DNA from 2 places in the Rhodococcus sp. 27YEA15 genome. Region 2 is predicted to be linked to the other one. Evidence: riboswitches for the same ligand, from Rfam matches in the RefSeq annotation. Region 2 holds a riboswitch; the other holds the start of a gene.
The links. Region 2 has a riboswitch for S-adenosylmethionine ahead of ABH922_RS05300 (LLM class flavin-dependent oxidoreductase). Riboswitches for the same ligand answer to the same signal wherever they lie in the genome.
Positions count from the first base shown of each region.

Region 1: another riboswitch for S-adenosylmethionine. It lies ahead of ABH922_RS18070 (amino acid ABC transporter permease); the one in region 2 lies ahead of ABH922_RS05300 (LLM class flavin-dependent oxidoreductase).

Region 1 is NZ_JBMHHW010000001.1:3,877,730-3,882,146, forward strand. It holds gene ABH922_RS18060 (ABC transporter substrate-binding protein) at 1-635, opposite strand, end outside; gene ABH922_RS18065 (amino acid ABC transporter ATP-binding protein) at 671-1,495, opposite strand; gene ABH922_RS18070 (amino acid ABC transporter permease) at 1,492-2,463, opposite strand; SAM riboswitch class I at 2,711-2,805, opposite strand; gene ABH922_RS18075 (sulfite exporter TauE/SafE family protein) at 3,007-3,774, shown strand; gene ABH922_RS18080 (HAD-IIA family hydrolase) at 3,812-4,417, shown strand, end outside.
Region 2 is NZ_JBMHHW010000001.1:1,136,260-1,140,676, reverse strand. It holds gene ABH922_RS05305 (NtaA/DmoA family FMN-dependent monooxygenase) at 1-1,304, opposite strand, end outside; gene ABH922_RS05300 (LLM class flavin-dependent oxidoreductase) at 1,322-2,548, opposite strand; SAM riboswitch class IV at 2,634-2,749, opposite strand; gene ABH922_RS05295 (phosphodiesterase) at 2,827-3,732, opposite strand; gene ABH922_RS05290 (TerD family protein) at 4,062-4,417, shown strand, end outside.

The DNA.
Region 1 (4,417 bases), 2.7 Mb from region 2:
TCGGTCGGTGCCAGACCGGCCGCTACGTTGTCTTCACTCCACTTGACCAGCAGCGCTTCCTGATTGGTTCCGGAGCCGACCGCGATCTTGCGCCCGGCGACGTCCTTGGGTTCCTTGATGGAGATTCCGGAGCCCTTCTTCGCCTCGAACGCGAGCGTGTCCAGGCGGTAGGTGGCGAAGTCGTACTTTTCCTTACGCTCTTCGGTGACCGTCACGTTGGAGATGAACGCATCCGTCTCGCCCGAATCGACGCGAACGAAGTTCTGTGCCCAGTCCGCCGTCTGCAGATCCACCTTCAACCCGAGCACGTCCGCGATCAGGTAGGCGAAGTCGGTTTCCGATCCGATGAGGGTCTTGTCGTCGTCGGCGTAGAAACGCAGCGGCGGAGCGGATCCGGCGCTGCCGGTCACGCGTAGGGTGCCGCGGTCACGAATGTCCTGCGGGACCTCCGCCGCAATAGAATCCACCTTGTCGGTGGAGATCCGGTCCTGGTCCGCGGTGAGGTTGTAGCCGGATGCGGAAGTGACGGTGCCCGCGTCGGAATCGGCATCGGCACTGCTGCACGCTGCACTGAGCAATCCGACCGTGGCGAGTGCCGAAATCAGGAAGGTAGCGCGCTTGGATCGGGAAGACATCTATTTTTCCTTTCGGGAAACAAACTGAGTGCGCGTCAGAGAACGCGGGAGAGAAAAGCTTTCGTTCGTTCGTGGGTAGGGTTGTCGATCACCTGGGAGGGTGGGCCCTGTTCGACGATGACGCCGCCGTCCATGAAGACCGCGGTATCGGCCACCTCGCGGGCGAACCCCACCTCGTGAGTGACGATCACCAACGTCGCACCGTCGCGGGCCAGTTGCGCCAGTACCTCGAGCACTTCGCCCACCAGTTCGGGGTCGAGCGCCGACGTCGGTTCGTCGAAGAGGATGACGGCCGGCCGCAACGCCAGTGCCCGGGCGATCGCGACGCGCTGCTGCTGCCCGCCCGAGAGTTGACGCGGATACTGATCGGCCTTGTCCGCCACTCCTACTCGCTCGAGTAATGCTCGCGCCTCGCGATACACCTCGTCCCGATCACGCTTCTGCGCCGACAGCGGCGCCTCCACCACGTTTTCGAGGGCGGTCAGGTGGGGAAACAGATTGAAATTCTGGAATACGAAACCGATGTGCGAACGCTGCTTGAGAACTTCTCGAGGACGTAACTCGTGCAGTCGGTTTCCCTTGCGCCGGTAGCCGATCAGCTCACCGTCGATGCGCACCGTTCCCCGATCGACTTTCTCGAGGTGGTTGAGGGTACGCAGTAGCGTCGACTTACCGGATCCGGACGGCCCCAGGATCACGGTCACTTCGCCCTTGCGCACCAACAGGTCAACGCCGGCAAGTACTTCCAGGGTTCCGAACGACTTGTGAATCCCGCGTGCCTCCACGGCATACGCGGTGTCCTCGGTTACTGCGGTTGCAACTACCTCGGTTGCGGTACCGTCGACCAGTTCTGTGCTCATCGGGAAGCGCCTCTCGGAATGTCGAGGCGCGCGTCGCGGATCTCGACGAATTTACTTCGGATCTTCTGCAACGGCGTCTGTGGTAACGAACGTGCCGAGCCGCGGGCATAGTGCCGTTCGATGTAGTACTGGGCGATCGAGAGCAATGTTGTCAAGATGATGTACCAGATGGTCGCGACCATCAGCAGCGGTACCACGCGGCCGCTGCGTCCGAAGATCACCTGGACCTGGTAGAAGAGTTCGGCGATCGCCATGGTGGACACGATCGAGGTGCCCTTGAACAGTCCGATGACCTCGTTGGCGGCGTTCGGGAGAATGCCACGCATGGCCTGGGGAAGAACGATCTTGAAGAACTGTCGGGCCCGCGGAATCCCGAGTGAGTGCGCCGCTTCGATCTGCCCCTGATCGACGGAGATGATGCCGGCGCGAATGATTTCCGCCGAGTACGCCGCCTGATGCAGCGCCAGCCCGATGACGGCGGCGGTGAATCCGCCGATCACACCGCTGACCTGGAACGTGAAGAATTCGGGTCCGAAGGGGATTCCGAGTGACAAGCTCTGGTAGAGGTAGGTGATGTTGAACCAGAACAGCAACTGCACGATCAACGGGATCGAGCGGAAAGCCCAGATGTACGTCCAGGAAATCACCTGAAGCACGGGGTTGTTCGACAGTCGGCCGATCGCCAGGAAAATACCGATTCCGAATCCGAGGACCGTGCCCCACAACGTCAGCTTGACGGTCATCCACAACGCTGCCAGTACCGACTTCGCCGTGAAGTACTGGGCAAATGTCGGCCAGTCCCAACCCGGGTTGGTGGCCAATCCGTGAATGAACTGCGCAAGCAGCACCAGCACTACGACACTGACCACCCATTGGCCCGGATGCCAGGTCCTGGCGACTACCAGTTCGGAATCGGGCAGATTCTCGTACTCCGACTCTTTGCTGCGAACATCGGTGGGCGCACTCACTGTGAGCTCCGGGGGTGGGTGGACATCGCGAACAGGCCTTTCGAGTGCAGCTCGTCGAACGCCGTCGCGTCGAGCACGGGGCGGTGAGCCGGGGAGGAAGATGGTTTTCACTGCGGGGCGGCACCGTGGACCGGCCGGAAGAGCCGTGGTCCGCGCTGTCGACTCAGCGACAGTGACAGGAGGCTGTTCGGCACAGATCTATGTGACGACGACTGTGCCCGGCGTGCGAGGTGGTTTCCATGAGACTCCTCCATCGGTCCTGGCGGTAGCACCCGCACCCGATCACTCGGGGGGTTGCTGCGACGTCGACGAGCCAGGTCTCTCGGTCGCTCTGGATGGTGCCCAAAGACTAGACGCAGAATCGAAGATCGTCAAATTCTGTATTGCATTGTGCTGCAATAACAATAGTCGAAAAATAGTATTGGAATCGTCTTGATTTCAAGCCTGTCGCATCACCGGTGGGCCGTGTTTAATTCTTTGCCTGTCGACAGCAGACCCAACCGGGCGCTCGAAGCCCTCGACTGCTGCCGTAGCCTCTGCCGAGTGAACGGACTGGAAGCAATTGTCATCCTGCTGGCGGGGGTCGGCGCCGGGGCGATCAATGCCGTAGTCGGCAGCGGCACTCTGATCACCTTCCCGACTCTGGTGGCATTCGGAATGCCGCCGGTGACCGCCACGATGTCCAACGCGGTCGGACTCGTGGCGGGCGGAGTCTCCGGCACCTGGGGGTACCGCCGCGAGTTGGCCGGTCAATGGAACCGTCTCCGCTGGCAGATCCCCGCGTCCGTCGTCGGTGCGGTGCTCGGCTCCTGGCTGCTGCTGCATCTGCCGGAAAAACTGTTCGAGACCATCGTGCCGATCCTGCTGGTACTCGCACTGGCACTGGTGGTCCTGCAACCGCGCATCCAGGCATGGGCGAAGAAACGCTCGACGGAAGAAACCGGCCTCTCGGCGAACCGACTCGCGTTGCTCACCACCGGGACATTCCTGGTCGGCATCTACGGCGGCTACTTCACCGCCGCCCAAGGCATTCTCCTGATCGGGGTGATGGGAGCCATACTCCCGGAAACCCTGCAACGGATGAACGGTGCGAAGAACCTGCTCTCACTCCTGGTCAACATCGTCGCCGCTGCCATGTACATCACGTTACGATTCGATCAGATCAATTGGGCAGCAGTAGGTTTGATTGCGGCAGGCTCCCTCGTCGGCGGCGTACTCGGCGCCCGGTACGGACGTCGCCTCTCCCCCACGGCACTGCGCGCGACCATCGTCGTCGTCGGCCTGATCGGACTGTGGCGGCTACTGGCTTGACTGCCCACATTCAGGCCCGCTCGCTCATACTGGACACATGAGTACCACAGAGGAACAGACCGGCTGGACGTACCTGATGGACATGGACGGTGTTCTCGTCCACGAGGAGCACATGGTTCCGGGAGCCGACACCCTACTGGCCGAATTGACGGCCAACGAGATTCCGTTCATGGTGCTCACCAACAACTCCATCCGGACTCCGCGGGATCTGCGTGCACGTCTGCTCAATTCCGGCCTCGACATCCCGGAGGAGTCCATCTGGACGTCGGCATTGGCCACCGCGACGTTCCTCGCCAGTCAGCGCCCCGGCGGCAGCGCGTACGTCGTCGGCGAATCCGGTCTGACCACCGCACTGCACGACATCGGCTACGTCTTGACCGACAGCGACCCCGACTACGTGGTCCTGGGCGAGACCCGCACGTATTCCTTCGAGGCGATCACGACGGCGATCAGGTTGGTCGAACGGGGATCACGCTTCATCGCCACCAACCCCGACGCCACCGGCCCGTCCCGAGACGGCTCGTTGCCCGCCACCGGATCCGTGGCCGCACTGATCAGCAAGGCCACCGGCCGCGAACCGTATTACGTCGGTAAGCCCAACGCCCTGATGATGCGGTCGGCGCTGCGATCCATCGGGGCGCAC
Region 2 (4,417 bases):
GTACCCGTGTACTCGCTGCGCAGAACACCACGATCTTGCAGGAGCGGCACCACGTCGTCGACGAACTCGTCCAGACCGGTGGGCACGAGATGCGAGCCGATGATGAAGCCGTCCGAGCCGTCCTGTTGGACGAAGGAATCGATCTTTTCTGCCACCTGTGCAGCGGTGCCGACGATCGGTCCGCGCTCGAACTGGTCGATGACGACCTCTCGCAGAGTGAGCTTCTTGCTCTCCGCGACGGCCCGCAACTTGGCGACGGTGGCGAACCTGTCCTGGTAGATGAAGGCCTTACCCTGGATGATCGGCGGCGCTTCGGGATCGGGATCGATGTCGGGTAGTGGTCCCTCGGGATCGTAAGCCGAGAGATCACGATTCCAGATCTGTTCGAGGTGAATCCGGGCCGTCTGACCGGTGACCTGCTGATTGCGGACTTCCCGGTACTTCTCGATGGCGTCGGCCTCGGACGTCCCGATGACGAAGCTCGCCGACGGCAGGATCTTGATGTCCTCGGGTGCACGGCCCGCTGCCACGGCCCGCGCCTTGATGTCACGGTAGAAGTCCGATGCCTCGGGCAGACTGCCGTACGGCGAGAAGATCGCGTCCGCGTTCGCCGCCGCGAAATCACGGCCCTGTGGCGACACACCGGCTTGCAGCTGAACCGGCCGCCCCTGCGGGCTGCGCGGAACCGTGAATCGGCCACTGACATCGAATTGGTCGCCGTGATGCGCGAATTCACCGGCATCCGGACGTGCCAGGAATCGACCGGACTCCTTGTCGGCAACGATGTCGTCGCTGCTCCACGAGTCCCACAGCTCGCGGATCAGCGCAACGGTTTCCGCTGCGCGCTCGTAACGCTTGGCATGATCGAGGTACCCACCGCGACGGAAGTTCCCACCGGTGAAGGCATCGAAGGACGTCACGACGTTCCAGGCCGCCCGGCCGCCGGACAACTGGTCGAGCGTGGCGAATTGGCGTGCCAGTTCGAACGGTTCGTTGAAGGTCGCGTTGATGGTCCCGGCCAGACCGAGATGCTTCGTCACCGCCGCCAGTGATGCGAGGACGGTGAAGGTGTCCGGGCGTCCGATGATGTCCTGGTCGAAGATCTGGCCGGCCCGTTCACGAAGCGCCAAACCTTCGGCGAGGAAGAAGAAGTCGAACTTTCCGCGCTCGGCGGTGCGGGCGGTGTGCGCGAACGACTCGAACTCGATCTGGCTTCCCGCCTTGGGATCCCACCACGCGGTGTGGTGGTTGACCCCACCGAGGTAGGCGCCCAGAATAACCTGCTTACGCTGCTGAGAACTCATGATCTGACACTCCTCGTTCAGGCGGCCGACGTGTCGGCGGCGTAGCGGTTGGGGACCTCGGTCGAGAGGCCGAGCAGGCCGCGCAGATTGGTGTGGGGGTACTCGGTTCGGAAGGCTCCACGCTGTTGCAGCAGTGGAATCAGATCGGACGAGATCGCATCGAGATCGTCGACCGCCACTCCCGGACGCAGACGGAATCCGTCGAGCCCCAAGCCCTGCCACTCGGACAACCGATCGGCAAGCTCGGCTGCCGAGCCGGTGAAGATCACCGCATCGGAGTGGTATTCCTTGCCGGACAGCGCATTCAACCTCTCCAGCCGCGCGCGCCCGGTCTCCGTTGCCGAGTCCAGGAAGATCACGATGTCGGCGTAAACCTGAAGATCAGGGCCGCTGCGTCCGACACTGTCCTGTGCGGTGCGCACCTCGGCGAGAATCGAGGTGACCTGCCCGTCGTCGCGGGGCGTGACGAACACCAGATCAGCCGATCGAGCGGCCAGCTCGTACGGTACGCGCTGATGAGCCAACGCGGTCACCACCGGCTGCCCCTGCGGCGGCCGCGGCGTGATCGACGGGCCTCGCACGGACAGATATTCACCCTCGAAGTTGATGTAGTGCAGCTTGTCCCGATCGATGAATCGTCGTGTCTCGACGTCCCTGATCTCGGCATCGTCTTCCCAGCTGTCCCAGAGTCGGCGAACGATCTCGACCGCTTCGGCGCTCTCGTCGAACAGTTCCTTCACGAAGTCCGGGAGTGTGCCACCGTGAATCGATTCGCGCTCCTGCTCGGTCAATGCCGGGATGGAACGGCGGCCGAAATGCGCCGATTCGGATGCCGAGGCCGATACCTTGACCTGCCAGCCTGCCCGCCCGCCAGAGGTGTAGTCCAATGTCGCGATGGCTTTGGAAACGTGGAAGGGTTCGGTGTGGATGGTGGTGACAGTGGGAATGAGCCCGATGTTCTTGCTGACCGGCGCCACTCTCGCCGCCACCAGATGGGCGTCGAGGCGGGCCCGAACCTCGTCGACCACGTCGGTGAGCGGTTCGAGCGGATTCGACGGCACCGAGAGACTGTCCTCGATGGTCACGAAATCGAGCAGCGACCGTTCCGCCGTAGCCACCAGGTCGGTCCAGTACGGCGCGGAGAACAGTTCGGTCGGGCGTGAGTTCGGTTCTCGCCACGCAGCTGGGTGCCAGCCCGCACCGTCGAGCGCGACGGCGAGATGGAGGGGAAGAGAGGATGTCATCGGCATTTACTCCTGTTCGAGTACCACTCGGGAGCGCACAGTACCGGTCGTGAACGCATCGAGATCGCCGATGCTCGCGTACCGCAACTGCCGCTTGCGATGCGCGATCTCACGCATCACCAGGTGTGATTCCGGGGCACCCCATCGGCATGAAGGGTTGCCGTCCAGCTAGCCGGTCCTTGATCGCTGGAGCTCTGCACCTTCCCCGACGATAGTGCTCGGACACCGCACCGACAATCGTCCCGGTACCGCTGTGGCGGCTTCAGCGGTCCGTGACCTCACACTTTGGTGCGGCTGACAGTTTCGCTCTCGAGGATTCGAACCTCCGCGCGCGCCAAGCGACGCTCGGCTTCCGCTGCGGCCACCGGCTCGCCCACCGACGCGTACTCCCCGAGCGGAACCACCGAATGCACGATCGTCTCGTCGTAGACGTGAACGAGATTGCAGCCTTGCGCACCGTCTCGGCCACGCTGCCCGCCCACCACCACATTGAGATCCTGGGTGTAGCACGTCGACGATGCCACCGACACCGGAATTCCGGCGAACGTCGCCGACGTCGAGAAATGCAGATGACCGGCCAGAATCGCGCGTACGTCGCTGCCCCGCAGCACATCGGCCAATCGAGACTGCTCACGCAACTCTACCAACACCGCCAGGTCCTGGACACACGGCACCGGCGGGTGATGCATCGCCACGATGGTGCCGTCCCGCGCTGGAACGGTCAATTCGCTTCGTAGCCAGTCCAACTGGTGGTCACTGAGCTCACCGTAATGTTGACCGGGCACCGTCGAATCCACAGTGACGAGACGAAGACCGTCGATGTCGTAGACCCGATCGAGCGGAAGTTCGCTCGGCGCCTCACCGAGCAGTACCGACCTGAGTTGACCACGGTCGTCGTGGTTACCCATCGCCCAGATGATCTGCGTACCGAGTTCCTCGACCACCGGGTCGACAATCTCCTTGAGCGTCGCGTACGCGTCACGATCTCCCTGATCGGTCAGATCGCCGGTGAACACCAACGCATCAGGCTTGACCCCGGATGCCACGAGCCCGTCGAGGACCTGACTCAGCCGCTTCGACGCGTCCACCGCGTCGTAGAGTTCACCTTCGGCCACCAGATGTGTATCGCTCAGATGGACCAGGAAATGTTTCGGACGCGGATACTCGGCATTTCGCGCACTCATCGGTTACTCGCTTCCGCTCGTTGTTCCCCGGAACGATGTCGACGCCGACGCCTCGGTACCGCTGTCTCCGACCATCGACACTAGTCAATCGAGCACGGGTGTCGACCCGGGGTGTCTACGACCAACAGAAAGCGAACTCGGCGTAGCACTCCGATATCCGACAACACGCCCTCTTTTCGGCCGGTCCGCGACGATCCGATTCGAACGACACCGCCACGATCTCAGCTCTGCGGCAACGCACATCCCGCTCACGGTAGTGTGAATACGGAACCGACCAATCAGCACCCCGAACGAAGAGACAAACCTTCGTTCGAATGAGAGGAACCTCGATGGGCGTCACACTTGCCAAGGGCGGCAACGTATCTCTGTCCAAGGCCGCACCCAACCTGAGTAGGGTCGCAGTCGGCCTCGGCTGGGATGCACGCAGCACCAGCGGTGCCGATTTCGACCTCGATGCGAGCGCACTGATCACCGGTGCCGACCGCAGAGTCCTGTCCGACCTGCACTTCGTCTTCTACAACAACCTCCGCTCGCCCGACGGTTCCATCGAGCACACCGGCGACAATCTGACCGGCGACGGCGACGGCGACGACGAGGTCATCAACATCGACCTCTCGGCGGTACCGCCGAACGTGACCAACATCTTCTTCCCGGTCTCCATTCACGATGCCGACGCTCGTCTGCA